Regions from separate parts of the Peribacillus sp. NPDC097224 genome, predicted to be linked through region 2. Evidence: riboswitches for the same ligand, from Rfam matches in the RefSeq annotation. Region 2 holds a riboswitch; the other holds the start of a gene.
What was found. Region 2 has a riboswitch for preQ1 ahead of ACIQXR_RS10895 (QueT transporter family protein). Riboswitches for the same ligand answer to the same signal wherever they lie in the genome.
Positions count from the first base shown of each region.

Region 1: linked by a shared signal. The riboswitch ahead of queC (7-cyano-7-deazaguanine synthase QueC) and the one ahead of ACIQXR_RS10895 (QueT transporter family protein) in region 2 are both predicted to bind preQ1.

Region 1 covers NZ_JBIWDK010000007.1:260,016-268,360, reverse strand. The annotation lists gene queE (7-carboxy-7-deazaguanine synthase QueE) at 127-855, opposite strand; gene queD (6-carboxytetrahydropterin synthase QueD) at 848-1,318, opposite strand; gene queC (7-cyano-7-deazaguanine synthase QueC) at 1,318-1,980, opposite strand; PreQ1 riboswitch class I at 2,039-2,081, opposite strand; gene ACIQXR_RS15270 (methyl-accepting chemotaxis protein) at 2,267-3,946, shown strand; gene ACIQXR_RS15265 (hypothetical protein) at 4,487-4,687, shown strand; gene pgsB (poly-gamma-glutamate synthase PgsB) at 5,416-6,597, shown strand; gene pgsC (poly-gamma-glutamate biosynthesis protein PgsC) at 6,613-7,062, shown strand; gene ACIQXR_RS15250 (CapA family protein) at 7,073-8,332, shown strand.
Region 2 covers NZ_JBIWDK010000004.1:296,033-304,377, forward strand. The annotation lists gene ACIQXR_RS10870 (sigma-54-dependent transcriptional regulator) at 1-255, shown strand, start outside; gene adhP (alcohol dehydrogenase AdhP) at 308-1,321, opposite strand; gene ACIQXR_RS10880 (DUF3892 domain-containing protein) at 1,596-1,892, shown strand; gene ACIQXR_RS10885 (hypothetical protein) at 2,051-2,866, opposite strand; gene ACIQXR_RS10890 (YbaK/EbsC family protein) at 3,026-3,535, opposite strand; PreQ1 riboswitch class I at 3,699-3,743, shown strand; gene ACIQXR_RS10895 (QueT transporter family protein) at 3,750-4,235, shown strand; gene ACIQXR_RS10900 (TVP38/TMEM64 family protein) at 4,348-5,007, shown strand; gene ACIQXR_RS10905 (ATP-binding protein) at 5,115-6,746, shown strand; gene ACIQXR_RS10910 (copper resistance protein CopC) at 7,072-8,345, shown strand, end outside.

The DNA.
Region 1 (8,345 bases), on a different contig from region 2:
TCATCTTATCTTGGATACGGGAGTAAATCAAGGATAAAAGTACCCCCTCGCGTATCTAAAAGTAAAGAACATATAATAGAAGAGAAACGGCATTTAATAGAAAGTATGACCTCCCCATCCTTTTCCTTACACGCCCCGTTTATTTCCCCAGATATACGTGTGCAGCTGGGGGAGCACCTTCACATCATTCAGTTCGTCATCGGCAATCACCCGATTAATTAACTGTTCATATTTTCCCAACAGTTCACTGACCAGCTGCCGATCGTCCGTCGTCACGCTGTCATCATTGCCTACCTGCAGGTAATAAGGAATGCCTGGATAGCGGGCATGTACATTCTTCGCATATTGATAATCAGCTTCATCAAATACGACAATCTTCAAAGAGATTTGATTTTCATCCCTTCTATTGGAAAGCTTAGATAGGATATCATCAAGCACTTCAAAATCGGTCTTCATCCTTGAACTTGGCGGTTTTGGTGATATCGTCAGTTCATCAATATCGAGAAACCAATCCTGCCACCGGCTACCTTGTGTCTCCACGCCAATTCTGATGTTCTTCTCTTTTAAAAGGGTGATTAACTCAGCCATATTCTTCAAGAGGCCGGGATTGCCCCCGGATATCGTCACGAAGGAGAAACCCTTGCCTCCCTTGAGTTTTAGCTCCTCCCATATTTCTTCAGCTGTCATGTGGACGATATCTTCCTTTCCTGTCCCATCCCAAGTGAAGGCGGAATCACACCAAGCACATGAATAGTCGCACCCAGCTGTCCGGACGAACATCGTCTTTTGCCCGATGACCATGCCTTCCCCTTGAATGGTCGGCCCGAAGATTTCCATGACGGGCAGCTTACTCACAGTCCATCCACTCCCGTCTTGCTTCAGCATAACTCGTCGGCGTTTCATAAAGACGGACAAATTCAACCCTAGCCCCTTTATAGTCCTTGTTTTGCAGGGCATCAGCCATCTTTTCATAAATCCAGACGACGATATTTTCAGCTGTTGTATTCATAAGTGGCAGCGTTTCATTCAAATAGCGGTGGTCAAGATGAATGTCGATTTCTTTTTTCCAGATTTCTTTGATGTCGCCAAAGTCGATCATCAACCCACGGGAATCATTATAGCCGCTTATGCCAAAAATGACTTTATACGTATGGCCATGCAGATTCTTGCATTTCCCTTCATAATCATGAAGATGATGAGCTGCATCAAACGTGAATTCCTTGCTCACGAGCACCCGTCTTTGATGATAGTTCAATTGATTACGATGAATGTCCTGTTCTATTTTTTGAAGCTTATCGACAATCTTGAACCCATACATTATAGGTTCACCTGCCGTCTAATCACATAGTCATCCAGACCCTTTTTTCGAAGCTTGCATGCCGGACACTCCCCACAGCCATCTGCTATGATTCCGTTATAACAAGTCAGCGTCTTTTCACGAACGAAATCAAAGGCACCCAGTTGATCCGCCATTTCCCATGTTTCTTCTTTATTCAGCCACATAAGCGGCGTATCTATAACAAAAGACTGATCCATCGAGAGATTCAAAGTGACATTCAACGATTTAATGAACACATCCCGGCAGTCTGGATATCCGCTAAAGTCCGTCTCACAAACACCCGTTACAATATGCTTCGCCCCAATTTGGCTTGCAAGCACTCCTGCGAAGGACAAGAACAGTAAATTCCTTCCCGGTACGAATGTAGACGGTAACTCCCCTTCTTCCCCGTCCGCCACAGCAATGTCACTTCTCGTCAACGCGTTCGGCGCCAACTGGTTCAACAACGACATATCCAAAACATGATGGGGGATGTCCAGTTCCTTTGCAATATTCCGTGCACAATCAATTTCCAAGCTATGACGCTGATTATAATCAAACGTCACTGCCTCCACTTCCGAAAAACGCTTCATGGCCCAGAATAAACACGTCGTACTGTCTTGTCCCCCACTAAACACCACTACTGCCTTTTCTTTCTTCAACATTATGAAAAACTCCTTTTTTACGGAAAAAAACAGCACCCTAAGAATAGAGTGCTGCTTTTCCTTAGTTTTTTTGAGAGGGTAGCTAGAACCTCTTCCGCCTAAAGCGGATTATAATCTTTTCTCTATAATCATAACGCAATATGCGGGATCATATCAATATATTCCATAAAAACAAAGAAATCCCCTGTCTTTTCAGCCCAATTTCCCCTTTTCTCTTTAAATATCGGTCCCCATTTCCGATAAACAGAAGGTAAACTAATCTACCGAAAAAGGGGCCGTATACTTGAAAAAGATTAAAACAAAGGTATTGTTAGCATTTATGCTAGTCATATCTTTATGCATCATATTAGGAGCCTATAGTATTTACAGCAGCAATAAGTCTCTTAAACATTCTAGAGATATCATCGACCATGAATTGCCTCTTCTTATTAAAGATGAACAATTACTCTATAACCTTTCGCAAAGAATGGCATTTGTTAGAGGGTATATCCTATTTGGAGATGAACAATATAAAGAGGATTTCCTAGCTTATACCGAAGAAAGCAAACACCTACAAGAAGAGCTATTAGACTTATCCGACTCTGAGAGAACGAAAGAAATCATTGAAACAAGCATTGATTGGAGAACCATGATCGAAGAACGCGTCTTTACCCAGTATGAACAAGGAGATGAAAAACAGGCGAAAGAAATATTGCTAAATGAAGTAGCGCCCATAAGCACGGAAATAATGGATGGCTTCAAAGAGCTCGCTTCCGAGCGCGAAAAACTGATCGTCGCTTCCGGAGAGACCGTCATCAGCAGTGGAAAATCCGTTAAAAAGACGAGTATCATTTTATCCATCATTACAGTCATAGCAGGAATTGGCCTTGCCCTTGTGACAGCCAACCTCATTACCAAACCGATCCTAAGGATCCGAGACAGGATGAAGCTAGTGGAAAAAGGTGAACTGAACCATGCACCACTTAAGCAGACATCAAACGATGAACTCGGGGAATTGACGTTTTCTACAAACGAGATGCAGAGAAACCTTCGCAATATCATCGAAAACATGCTGAATGTATCCGAATCCGTTACAAGCAAAAGCGAAGAGCTGACCCAATCGGCAAATGAAGTGCAACAAGGAAGCAGTCAAATTGCAACCACTATGTACGAGCTGTCAGAAGGCTCTGAGTCACAAGCCAACCAAGCAACAGAAATCGTCCGTATGGTGGAAGAATTCTCAGGAAAGATCCAAAAGGCACACAGTGAAGGAGAAGAAATTTCCCAAACCTCCACCGAGATCCTGTCCTTAACAAAAGAAGGAACAACCATGATGCACAAATCCGTACAACAAATGCAAACGATTGATAGGATTGTGAAACAGGCAGTCGATGAGGTAAAAGGCCTCGATTCACAATCCCAGGAAATTTCAAAGCTCGTTCAGGTCATACAGGACATTTCCAATCAAACCAACTTACTCGCCTTAAACGCAGCCATCGAGGCGGCACGCGCCGGCGAACATGGAAAAGGATTTGCCGTCGTCGCCGAAGAAGTTCGGAAACTCGCGGAACAAGTTACAGATTCTGTGGGTGACATTACTGGAATTGTTACAGCCATTCAAACAGGTTCTAAAACCGTCGTTCACTCCTTGGAAGATGGATATACACAAGTAGATGAAGGCACCCAACAAATTACCATTACCGGCCAAACCTTTGAAACCATCAACCATTCAGTGGGAGCCATGAGCAAAAAGTTACAACATATAACGAATGACTTACACTATATCTCTACCAATAGCATAAAAATCAACCAGGCCGTCGAAGACATTGCAGCCGTTTCCGAAGAGTCAGCAGCAGGCATTGAACAAGTGTCCGCCTCAGCACAGCAATCCAGCTCTTCAATGGATGAAATCACCAATCATGCCAGTGAACTTGCATCATCGGCTGAACAGTTAACAGATCAGGTTAAAAGATTTCAATTATGATGAAAGCCGCTTCCCACGCCTACCTTGTGGGAAGCTTTTCCTTGCATTTAGCTAATCCTATGAAGTTAATAACAAATATATCCTCTTCATTAAAATTGTTTCAATATAGTGAATACGGGGAATAAACTAATAACAACACAAAACAAATTATATAAAAAATTCACCATGAATCTTATACAGAGAGAAATAATTCAACTTACACTATTATTTTCTGAATATTCAATGTATAATTAATATTACTCCAGTAATATTTACATCAGTAAATAGTAGAATAACTACTTCCTCTCTAGAAGTGTCAGCACACTTTTAAAAAGCATTTGAACCAACTCTTAATTACTCTCATTCGAAACCCGATCAACAGGAGACTCTCTAAACAGACGAGATGGCCTTACATCAATATCGTATTCCAAAACCAGAAAACTGAGCATATATAACCACTTTACCATTTATTATTTCCTATTTTGTAATAAAAGGTTAATTTTCACCTGAAGTGTGTTACTATTAACCTAATACTTTTTAACCACACAAGGAGGAATTCATATGAAACGATTTTTCAAATTCATAGCAAAGTTAAACGAAGGGAAAGCCCAAGAAGAATTCTTTCGCAACGAATATGAAAATTACTTGAAGATGAATTCTGCCGATAAAGGAAACAGAAGATTAGCACCTATGCTTTATGTTATAGATGGCGGTAAAAAGGACTCACTACCAATGGTTTCTAATAGAAAGAAATCAAGTTAAAGTTACTATCATATAGTCCCTATCATTAATAAGCAAAGATTCATTCGAACCCTAAACCTACAAGCTAAATTAAATAGTATCATTCACAAAAGCTCAGAATAAATTCTGGGCTTTTTTTATTTATCCTACATTAACACTATATTAATAGAAGAAACTAGTCATCGCTTTCCAAAAATTAATTTAATCCATTTAAATTTTATATAGCCCTATGGGTATTTATCAGTTTTTTAGCCAAAAATCAATAAAAAAAGCAGTGTGTGCTTCAGCCCATTTTTATCCAAGTTTAATCATGGTAAGGAAAAGGGGTCAATGGAATCAGCCTGATGGAAAATTCCATTTTATGTAATCAAAAGATAGAGAGAGTGGGTCTATACAATTACCCAGCCTGAAAATATGAATCTCTTCTTACTAATCACTATATAAAAATAGTTATTAAGGTACAGGAATAAACGCCCACACTTTATCTATATATCACCATATTTTTAGAATATAATGGTAATACCCTTCTTTAACTTCTCTTAGCCAAGACTAACATTGGGTATTTCTAGTTATGCTATCTCCATAATTTCCGAGACCCTCTTAGTGAAAATGTCACTACTTTATAGATAATAATGTAAAAGAATAAAAAAAGTTATATTAATATATAAATTTTACTGTTGCTTGTTTAGTTTAAAATCATGTAGTGTGTATTCAGTAAATCAAATACATAAATAAAGAGAGGTTAAAAAATGGCACCGATATTTATATGTGCATTATTTTTGCTTGGCTATGGCATAGTCGAACAAAAACGCCATCAAAAGCGTCTCGACTCCATCCCCGTACGTGTCAACGTAAATGGGATCCGAGGGAAATCCACTGTAACGCGTCTTATTACAGGTGTGATCAAGGAAGCGGAGTACAAGACAATAGGAAAAACAACCGGAACATCCGCAAGAATGATTTATTGGTTTACGGACAAAGAAAAACCGATCATACGTCGTCCTGAGGGACCGAATATCGGGGAACAACGTCGTGTAGTTAAAGAAGTTGCTGACTTAGGAACTGAAGCATTAGTTTGTGAATGTATGGCCGTTCAGCCTGACTATCAACTAATCTTCCAAAATAAAATGATCCAGGCCAACATTGGGGTTATCGTAAATGTGCTTGAAGACCATATGGATGTCATGGGACCAACATTGGATCAAGTTGCAGAAGCATTCACTGCAACCATACCCTATAATGGTCATTTAATAACCATCGAGGGCGAACATTTAGAGTATTACAAAGAAATTGCCAAACAACGTAATACAAAGGTTATCGTAGCCGATAACTCAAGGATCTCAGAAGAATTCCTACGTGAATTCGATTATATGGTATTCCCTGATAATGCCTCCCTTGCCTTGGCTGTTGCAGAAGCATTGGGCATCGATGAGAAAACGGCATTCCGTGGCATGTTAAATGCACATCCAGATCCAGGTGCCATGCGTATCACTAAATTTGGAGATGCTAGGCAACCGACTTTCTTCGTTAATGGATTTGCCGCCAATGATGCGTCATCTACATTGAATATTTGGGACAGGGTAAGTACCTTCGGATACAGCACGGAAGCACCTATCGTAATCATGAACTGCCGTCCTGACCGTGTGGACCGTACAGAGCAATTTGCAAGAGATGTATTGCCTTACATAAAATCCGAAATCGTCATTGCCATCGGTGAAACCACTTCACCAATAACGAAAGCATTTGAGCAAGGCAAGTTAGATACAGTGGAATATTGGGATTTAGAAGAATGGTCAACGGAAGAAATCGTTGCCAAACTGCGTCCAGTCATGAAAAACCGAATCGTTTATGGTGTCGGTAACATTCACGGAGCAGCAGAACCATTAATTGACGCATTCATGAAAACTAAAACGAAGCAAAAAGCGAGTTAAGTAGGAGGAACCTTAATGTTTGGATCGGATTTATACGTAGCCCTAGTACTAGGGGTAACACTGAGCCTTATTTTTTCAGAAAAAACGGGTGTTGTGCCCGCCGGACTTATCGTGCCAGGTTATTTGGCATTAGTTTTTGATCAATGGCAAATCATGCTGGTTATTATCATTATAAGTATCTTAACTTATTTCATTGTCGCTCACGGACTTTCAAGATGGGTAATTTTATACGGAAGAAGAAAGTTTGCCGCAATGATGATAACAGGGATTTGTTTAAAACTCGTATTGGATTTCGTCTATCCCGTCATGCCTTTTGAGATTTTTGAATTCCGTGGTATTGGTATAATCGTCCCTGGCTTGATCGCTAATGCCATTCAAAGACAAGGAATGCCATTAACACTTGGCAGCACGCTTTTATTATCCGGAGTAACTTTCGGTCTAATGAACGTGTATTACCTATTCTGAGGTGGATAAAATGAAACGTACTTTAAACGCAAAAGAAAAAACACTTATCTTTACAAAGCGGACGAAGAAAAAGAATCTCAAATATACAGCAATCGTTCTACCAATATTAATTTTCATCTTAGTCATTACGTCTTGGCTTGGGAAAACGAAGGACGTGGAGGTTGTTGCATCGAAACCAAACGATATCCTTACGATGTCTATGGTCGGAGATGTAATGATGGGCCGTTATGTTGAGAAAGTAACAGACCAACAGGGATTTGACTACCTCTACCGTTATGTGAAGCCTTATTTTACTGCGTCTGATTATGTTAGCGGAAATTATGAACATCCTGCATTAAAAACTGATGTTTCTAATTACAAAGTAGCAGACACTGAATATCCACTACACTCCTACAAAAGTGGAGTCGAAGCCGTAAAAAACGCCGGATTCACTGTTATGACACTAGCCAATAACCACTCATTGGATTATCAAGAAGAGGGTTTACTTGACACAATTGATGAATTTGAAAGTGTCGGAATGGATTTTGTCGGTGTTGGAGCGAATAGAAAAGAAGCTAAATCAAACGTCGTCTACGAAGATATTAATGGAATTCGTGTGGCCACACTAGGTTTTACCGATGAAATGCTCGATAATGGAGTGGTAACTAATAATAAACCGGGTATATTAAACTCCAATCCCGACTTATTATTCGAAATGATAGGAAATGCCAAGGACGCAAAAAAAGGAAATGCAGACTTAGTTGTCGTTAATATGCACTGGGGATTAGAATACGCTACTTCTACAACCGGACGTCAAACGGAATTGGCTAAGGCCATCATCGATGCAGGGGCTGACATTATAATAGGTCATCACCCCCACGTACTTCAATCGTTTGATGTATATAAAAATGGTCTTATCTTCTACAGCTTAGGGAACTTTGTATTTGATCAAGGTTGGACACGTACAAAAGATTCTGCGATGGTCCAGTATCATCTAGCAGAAGACGGACAAGCTACAATCGATGTACTTCCATTGCAAATCAAGGAGGCTACACCAAGACCTGCTACATCTTCCAGTGATAAATCAAGAGTTTACCGTCAGTTAACAAAGGAAACAAGTGAAAATGTACAATGGACTGAAAAAGATGATAAGATAGAGATTAAATTGGACCATAAGCGTGTAATCAACCATAAGAAAGAACGGGAAGAAACTGCAACTACAATAAAAGAAGCAAAAGAAGCAAAAAAAACACAAGATGATATTGCAACCCAAGAAAGCATTGAACAGTAAACACTACCATACA
Region 2 (8,345 bases):
ACAATGGATCTTCACTCTCCTGAAAACCCTCTCGAAGAATGGCGGAAGAAACTTGTAGCCGATTTTAATGAAAAAGATGAGCTGACGCTTGAAAACATACTCTTGGAAATCAAACAGTTCGAATCTACCATCGAAAAAGAGCTCGTCCTGCAAACCCTTCAAAAAACGTATGGAAACCGGAATGAAGCCGCCAAGCGCCTACAGATTTCAATGAGGAAATTACGTTATATACTAAATGAAAAAAAACATACCTGACTCTTATATGAACAAGGGTGCCCCCATTAATAGGACACCCTTTCATTTTTTTCTATTCCATTGTTAAAACGATACGACCGTTAATTTCACCCTTTTCCATCATTTTAAACACATCATTGATTTCATCAAGCTGTCTTGTTTCAATATTCGTCCGTACTTTTCCATCTGCCGCAAATTGAAGAGATTCTTGTAAATCTTTTCTTGTACCAACGATTGAACCTCGCACCGTTACCCCATTTAATACCGTATCAAAAATAGGGATAGGAAGTTCATCATTCGGCAATCCGACCACGACGAGTGTTCCGCCTCTTTTGACTGAACTGTAAGCCTGTTCAAATGCTTTTTTCGTTACGGCAACAGAAATAGCTGCTTGTACGCCACCAACTTTATCCTTAATTGCTTGAACGGGGTCGCTCTTCAACCCATTCACTGTATAATCCGCTCCTAGTTCTTTTGCCAGCTCAAGCTTATCATCTTGAATATCGACGGCAATGACATTGAATCCCATCGCCTTCGCATATTGAAGCGCAACATGCCCAAGTCCGCCAATACCATAGATTGCGACCCAGTCCCCTGGTTTTGCTTCTGAAACCTTAAGCGCTTTATACGTCGTCACACCTGCACAGAAAATTGGGGAGACCTCGGCAAAATCTAGCCCTTCCGGAACCTTGACAACATATTTTGCCGGTGCCTTACAATATTCCGCATATCCTCCGTCCACCGAATATCCTGCATTCAGTTGATCCAAGCAGAGCGTTTCACGACCCGTCAAACAGTATTCACAGTCGCCACATGCCGAATAAAGCCATGGAATTCCTACTCGGTCACCGACTTTCAATGTTGTGACGCCCTCTGCTACCTTCTCGATAATCCCTACTCCTTCATGTCCAGGAATAAGCGGGAGCTTTGGCTTCACCGGCCAGTCGCCATGTGCTGCATGTAAATCCGTGTGACATACGCCACATGCCTTAATTTTAACTAGAATCTCACCATACTCTAAATCCGGAATCGGTACATCCTTAATTTCAAGCTCTTGTTTAAATTCATTGACGACCGCTGCCTTCATTGTTTTAACATCCTTCAATGTTTTCGATTCCACCGTACTTGTCCCCTGATTTACATTCATGATTCTATTCCTCCCTTAGGTCCGTGTTTTTCTCACTTCCACTTATTTATAATGCAAGTGCCATGCCAAACAGAAAAGTCCAATCAAGTTAGGTTCAAACGTAAATCCTAGCCGAAAATTCGGCCCATTATGACAGAAATCCGGCTCAATGATGACGAAAACCAGTTCGTATATTGCTGGAAAAATGGTTCACCCTATAAAGAGGAGGTGTACAATGGACACATTTGAAGAAGCCTATGAATCCTACAAACAACAAGGAACGCCACAAGCGAACCAACAAGGTGGGAACGACAAAGAAGAAATTGTCGCCGTACGGAAGAATGAAGAGGATAATATCATCGCCATCAAGACAAATACCGGAAGGGAACTGGACTATCCCACCGCTCTTTCAGAAGCCAAGGCTGGTGCACTCGCAAACGTAGATGTCTTTCATAAATATGGTCGGGACATTTTGCGGAGTGAGCCTGATGGCATTAAAGAAAATAATCTGGATGAACTGCCTGAATTTTAAAGACCGAGAAAAGCTGCCTTCCATTCAGGCAGCTTTTTTCCGCAACAAAAAAAGAACCGCATACTAACAGGTTCTCCTAACGACTTCCTCAAGGTTTTCCTGGATATTGAAAATGGAGCAACCAGCACTCTCCCTTTTTCTCCAATCCTTCTATCTGTTTACCCCCATTCATAATGATAGGACTCAGAGATTTCCAGCAAGCGGCCACAGATTTCGACCACTTCTATGATTTCAATCCAAGACATATCCATCCCAAGTTCATTAGCATGCGAAATCTTATCCCGTAACTTCCTGATGGCATTGGCATCTTTCTTCCCTTTACTTTTGGATGGGATTTGAAAAAATGTTCTCAACTCTTTATCTTTATGAATAATGTCGAATTTATCACTAATTTGTAGACATTCAATTAAATTAATCTCCTCATTTTTCTCCATTCTCCTTTCATATAATTCACTTGCCTTATGTAGACGATCCTCACTAATCATCGGATACCAGCTTTCACCCCCGAATCGATGCATGATAATATCACTAAGTCTCATTTCCAATAAAGTGATATAGCCAAAAATCAGCATCCTGATTGGTGGTTTTTGGAGGTCGGCATGCGTGATTAACTTTTTGATTGAATTATTCTCTAACACGAATACCCTCGTTTTCTTCTTAAAAATGCCTAACAATTGGATCAAGGGCGTTGAATCCGATACAAGTTCCCTTGGGGAAAAGAGCTTCATATAATCCGAAATGTTCCCTTCGCCAAGTTCATGTCTATCGATATAACCAACGATTTCCCCCTGGTCTTTCACGGCCAATGTATCAAAGTGTTTTTCCTCCATTACATTTTTGATATCAATGGCCGATTCATCTTTTCCACAAAACTCAAACTCTTGGGCTATGCTTCTGACCGTGATATTTTCCTCATATAGATTTTTAAGACTGTGATAACTACTATTATTGTTTTTGTACTCTACATTGGACATCCATGACCCTCCATCATTGGCATTCTATCCTAATTCATTAGAACCTAATAACTCCCCACTATCAGAAATAAGTCCACATGAAGTGGACTTTATTCCTTCATTCAAATGATATGTTTCTGCATATCTTCATTCAAATGATATGTTTCTGCATATCTTCATTCAAATGATATGTTTCTGCATATCTTCATTCACTTCTTGCTCCCAGTCCTTGCAAACATCTACCCAGTCCTTTGCTTTTGAGAATTGAAATAAATCCCCGAGTGAAAGTTCAATGGCTGAGTTCGCGCTCCCGCAAGCCGGGAAAACTGTCTCAAACCGTTTCATCGAAACATCCAAGTAAACATCCAGTTCATTTGCCAATCCAAATGGGCAGACACCCCCGATTGCATGTCCGGTCTGTTCAAGAACTTCTTCTGGAGATAACATCCTTGCCTTGAACCCAAACATTTTCCGGAATTTCTTATTATCGACTTTCGCATCTCCAGCGGCCACGACCAAAAGTGCTTGGTCTCCTTCTCCCCTAAATGACAACGTTTTGGCAATGCGCGCGGGTATAACCCCGATTGTCTCCGCAGCTTGGTTTACTGTGGCACTAGATGTTTTGAATTCCATCACATCATGTTCCCTGTTCCATTGTTTAAAGTGGGCCCTAACACTCTCGATTGACATTTACTTTCATCCCTTTCCTTTAACTCTTTTTATGAATCGTACCATTCTTCACTATAGTAAAGCAAAATCTCTTTCCTTTATTCTAAATATTCAATATTTCGCATAAAATCTTGAAATTGACGAAAGAGGCCAAAATACGATACTATTAAACTTCGGGCAAAAGCCTAACGTGGTTCGTAACCATCCCACGATAAAAAACTAGGGAGAGAAAAAAATGAATATTCGTACGCTCGCGATAAATGGTCTATTGGCTGCCATCTATATCGCTGTCTCATTCGTGCTTCAGCCGATTATGTTTGGGGTGCTTCAATTCCGCATTCCCGAAATGTTGAATCATCTTATTGTATTTAATAAGAAATATATATCCGGCATAGTCGTCGGTGTGTTCATATCGAACCTTTTCTTTTCACAGTTAGGGGCATATGACTTGATTTTTGGGGTCGGGCAATCTCTGATAGCCTTATTGCTTGTCATCTTTTCTTCCCGTTTCATAACGGGCATTAAGGGTCGAATGGCCATGACCATCATCATATTCACGGTTACGATGTTCCTAATAGCCATAGAATTGAATCTAGTCTTAGGATTGCCATTCTTAATAAGTTGGGCAACAACAGCAGCCGGGGAATTCCTCGTCCTACTGATCGGGGCACCCATCATTTATATGATGAATAAAAGAATTCAATTTGGAAAGTTGCTTTGAACTCACTGTGCATAAAGTAAAAGAACAATCTATATCCAAAGAGCTGTCTGCTACATGCAGCGGCTCTTTTTTTCAACCATACTCAAAAAAATTGATAAATGGTGGTGACTTTTTGCAGAAAAAAATACTGATGTTACTCGTCCTTCTGATTGTAGTAACATTCATCGGGCTAAATTCAGAATTATTCACGATGATTTGGAATAGCGACTTGGAATCCGTGATATCCATATTGACAGAAAATCTCCTTCTTACCTTTGTAGTGACGTTCGTTTTGATGATCATTCAGAACTCCTTTACTGTCATCCCCCTGATTTTACTTTTAACAATTAATGTAACGATCTTTGGCTTTGCATTCGGGTATCTATGGAGTTGGTTAACAAGCGTGGTCGCGTCAGGAACCATTTTCTACGCTGCCAGGCACTGGTTCCAGTCATTGATTTTAAGAAAGATGGGTACCGACTGGCAGGATTCCGTCAAGGATCATGGGTTTATGTATGTCTTTACCGGTAGAATTTTCCCTTTCATACCGACAAGTTTAATAAACCTTGCAGCTGGAGTTAGTTCCGTCACCTTCAAAGATTTCTTAATGGCAACAGCATTAGGCAATCTCATCTACTTCTTCTTTCTCTCTTTAATTCCATATGGACTTCTTTCCGTAGAGATGAATCAATATACATTGATTGTACTCGGTTTCCTGCTCTTAACCTTTTTCCTTATCTACAAGCGCTTCAAGAAAAAAAAGAACCTATCACTCTTTAAGAAAAACAGGTAACCTTGCTGCCTGTTTTTTTGTGTGGAATCGTATATTTTCAGCCAATAGTTTGTTAAAATGTGTATGTATTTCAGCTTTGAAATGTCGGAGAATTCAGGGAGACCCATATGCCGAGACGTATCATATTAGTAATCTACATTCTTTCTGGAATGACCACATTACTTGTTTTCAATTACTATTTAACGAATTCCTTGAATACTAAAGAGGCGTTCCTTCAACTCCAGCGAGCAGAAGGGTTCATCTTTGTCCTATTAATCGGTTTGATTTTATTTCTCTACTTATCTAAAAGAGAAGAGTTCAAACAACTAAAAGAAGAAGAACAACTTCGAAGTACCCTTATTAACTCAATGGTAGACTTTGTGAATTTTAAGGATGGAGAAGGTAGATGGCTAGAATCGAATACGTTTGGACTTCAGTTATTCCAATTGGAGAGTGTGGACTATAAAGGAAAAAAAGATAGCGAGCTTGCCGAGTACTCCCAATTCTACAGAGATTCATTGATTTACTGTGAAGATTCCGATCAAGAAACATGGGCAATGAAGAAGATTACCCGTTGTGAGGAGAATATTCCACTGCCAAACGGTCATTTTAAGACCTTCGATACCATCAAAGTCCCATTATTTCATGAAGATGGTTCACGAAAAGGGTTAGTAGTCATAGGTAGGGATATTTCAGAAAGAATTACCGCGGAAAGTCAATTGCTTGCTAGTGAACAGCGTTATAAATCTTTGTTTGATCACAACCCTTCCCCCATGTTAATGCTTGATTTGAAAGGAACCATCATAAACGTCAATCCAAGATTTGAAACCGTCACTGGATTTCGTAAAGGTGAGGTTCAAGGGGACCCTTTTATAGATTTGGATTTTTCCGCAGAAGCTAAAGAGCTCATCCAGTCATCCTGTCAATATGTCGTGGAAAATCAAAAGGGGATTAAAAAAGGAAAAGATATAGCGTTTGTTACCAAATACGGGAATTCCATTTTACTTTCTTGTACTTTTGTTCCCATGTTAGTGGGCAAAGAATTAGCCGGTATCATTACGTATGCAAAAGACGTAACACAAATTCGTGAAACAGAAAGACGCTTACGAAAATCCGAGAAACTTTCGATCATCGGTGAACTTGCAGCAAGTGTTGCTCATGAAGTGCGCAATCCTTTAACGTCCTTAAAAGGGTTCGTTCAACTACTGAAAAAAAACGACCAACCCCATGATCAATATTACACCATCATGCTTAGCGAATTAGACCGGATCAACTTAATCGTTAGCGAATTGCTTGTCCTAGCAAAGCCTCAGGAAATCATGTTCAGTCAAAATCAGATCGTAGAATTGATGGATGAAGTCAGAGCCTTGCTTCTTGTAGAAGCCGATTCTTCTTCCGCTCAAATTTCTATCGAGGTAAAAAACGATATACCGCTTATTTTATGCGAAGCAAACCAGCTTAAACAAGTATTCATCAACATGGTCAAAAATGCTCTGGAAGCAACAGCATCCCATATTTCGATAGAAATTGAGCATATTAGCCATTCCATTTCCGTTACAATCAAGGATAATGGCTGTGGAATCGAGAAAGATCGCATGAAACATCTCGGGGAGCCCTTTTTTTCATCTAAAGAAAAAGGGACTGGGCTTGGTCTGACCGTAAGTTGCCGTATTATCGAAGCGCACCAAGGAAAAGTACACTTTAGTAGCAAACTAAACCATGGTACCGAAGTTAAAATTGAATTGCCGATATATAAATAGGATAAGTACTTGTTTACTTGTCCTATTTTGTTGTGTTCGGGATATAAGTAAACGTCCCCATACACACGATTGAACCGGCTAAAATCACCTTCTCGCCTTTTTTATCTTTTTCAACGTACTCCCCCCTACATTTCCTGTAATATGGTAAGGTCAGAGTACCATGGTAAGCTTAATTATTTCTTAATGATGCATAATAGGAAATAGAATAATTAGCTTATAGATCAAGAAAATGTAGAGAGATTCTCTTCATTTTTTCACTGTTATTTCACATTTTCATTTTATACTAGTTCATAGAAGTACTAAGAAAGGTTGCTGGCACAACAAAATGAAGAATTACATATGGCTGTTCGTCAGTCTACTTGCCTTGTTTATCTTACCGGTAACGGCCTTTGGCCATGCATCCGTTTTGAGCTCGAATCCTAGCCCAAATGAGAGCTTGGATACTATACCTGAAAAGATCAGCATTCAATTCAGTGAAACTATACAATCTTCCTTTCACTCACTTGCCATGTACAGCAAAGAGGGGAAGGAGATCCCACTTCAAGATATCCAAGTTTCAGGGAATACCCTTGAAGCTACATGGTCAAGCTCTTTCGATGAAGGGGTTTATATCATTAAATGGAGAGTGGTTTCTAGTGATGGTCACCCCATCAAAGGTACAATTCCCTTTCAATATGGGGAATCCAACATCCCATCCGATCAACTGATCGGCGAAGAACATGCAGGCTTTCCAAGTACAACACAAATAGTCCTGCAAAGCCTTCAATATCTTTGTTTTGCCGCTCTTACTGGTGCACTCTTTTTTTATTTATCATTGGTGAAACGCCCTACTCCTGATCAAATCAGCAATAGGGCCCGACGCTATATCTGGCTATCTTATACCGGACTGGCGATTTCCATTCTATTGAGTCTACCTTTAAAAGTTACGATTGACGCTGATGTAGGTTGGTGGCATGCTTTCAATGGCATCTACCTAAAAGAAGTATTACAGACCACCCAATTCGGAAATATTTGGATGATAGAAATGGTGTTGCTAATTGCCTTACTTGTGGCAATTTTGGCTATATGGAGAAATTACTTCAACAAGGTTTCTCTCCTAACATCCTTTATCCTTATATCTGCCTTGATGGTTTGCAAGGCCTTAATCGGACATACCATGGATACAACTCATCAATACCTGGCTGTATCTATGGATTTTCTCCATGTAATGTCCATGGCATTATGGCTAGGCGGTTTATTGGCTATACTGATAATTCTTCCAAAGTCCTATAATCCGAAGCTGACTGATGTTGATAAAAAAACGTTTTATTGGTCAATCATACAGAAGTTTTCCTCATGGGCCGTTCTCTTTGTGATTGTCCTGATCGTCAGCGGACTTTACAGTAGTTTTCAACATGTCCCAACTCTTCATTCATTGCTAAATACGACATATGGACAATTATTACTCGGAAAAATCGGACTTATGTCCATCATGTTAGGGTTTGGGGCATTTCATTTACTCCGTGGGAAAAGAAAAACGAAGAAGCTGGGCCTCAGTACTGGAATAGAATTCAGCCTGGGAATCATCATTCTCCTTATTGCTGCTCTTTTAACAAATGT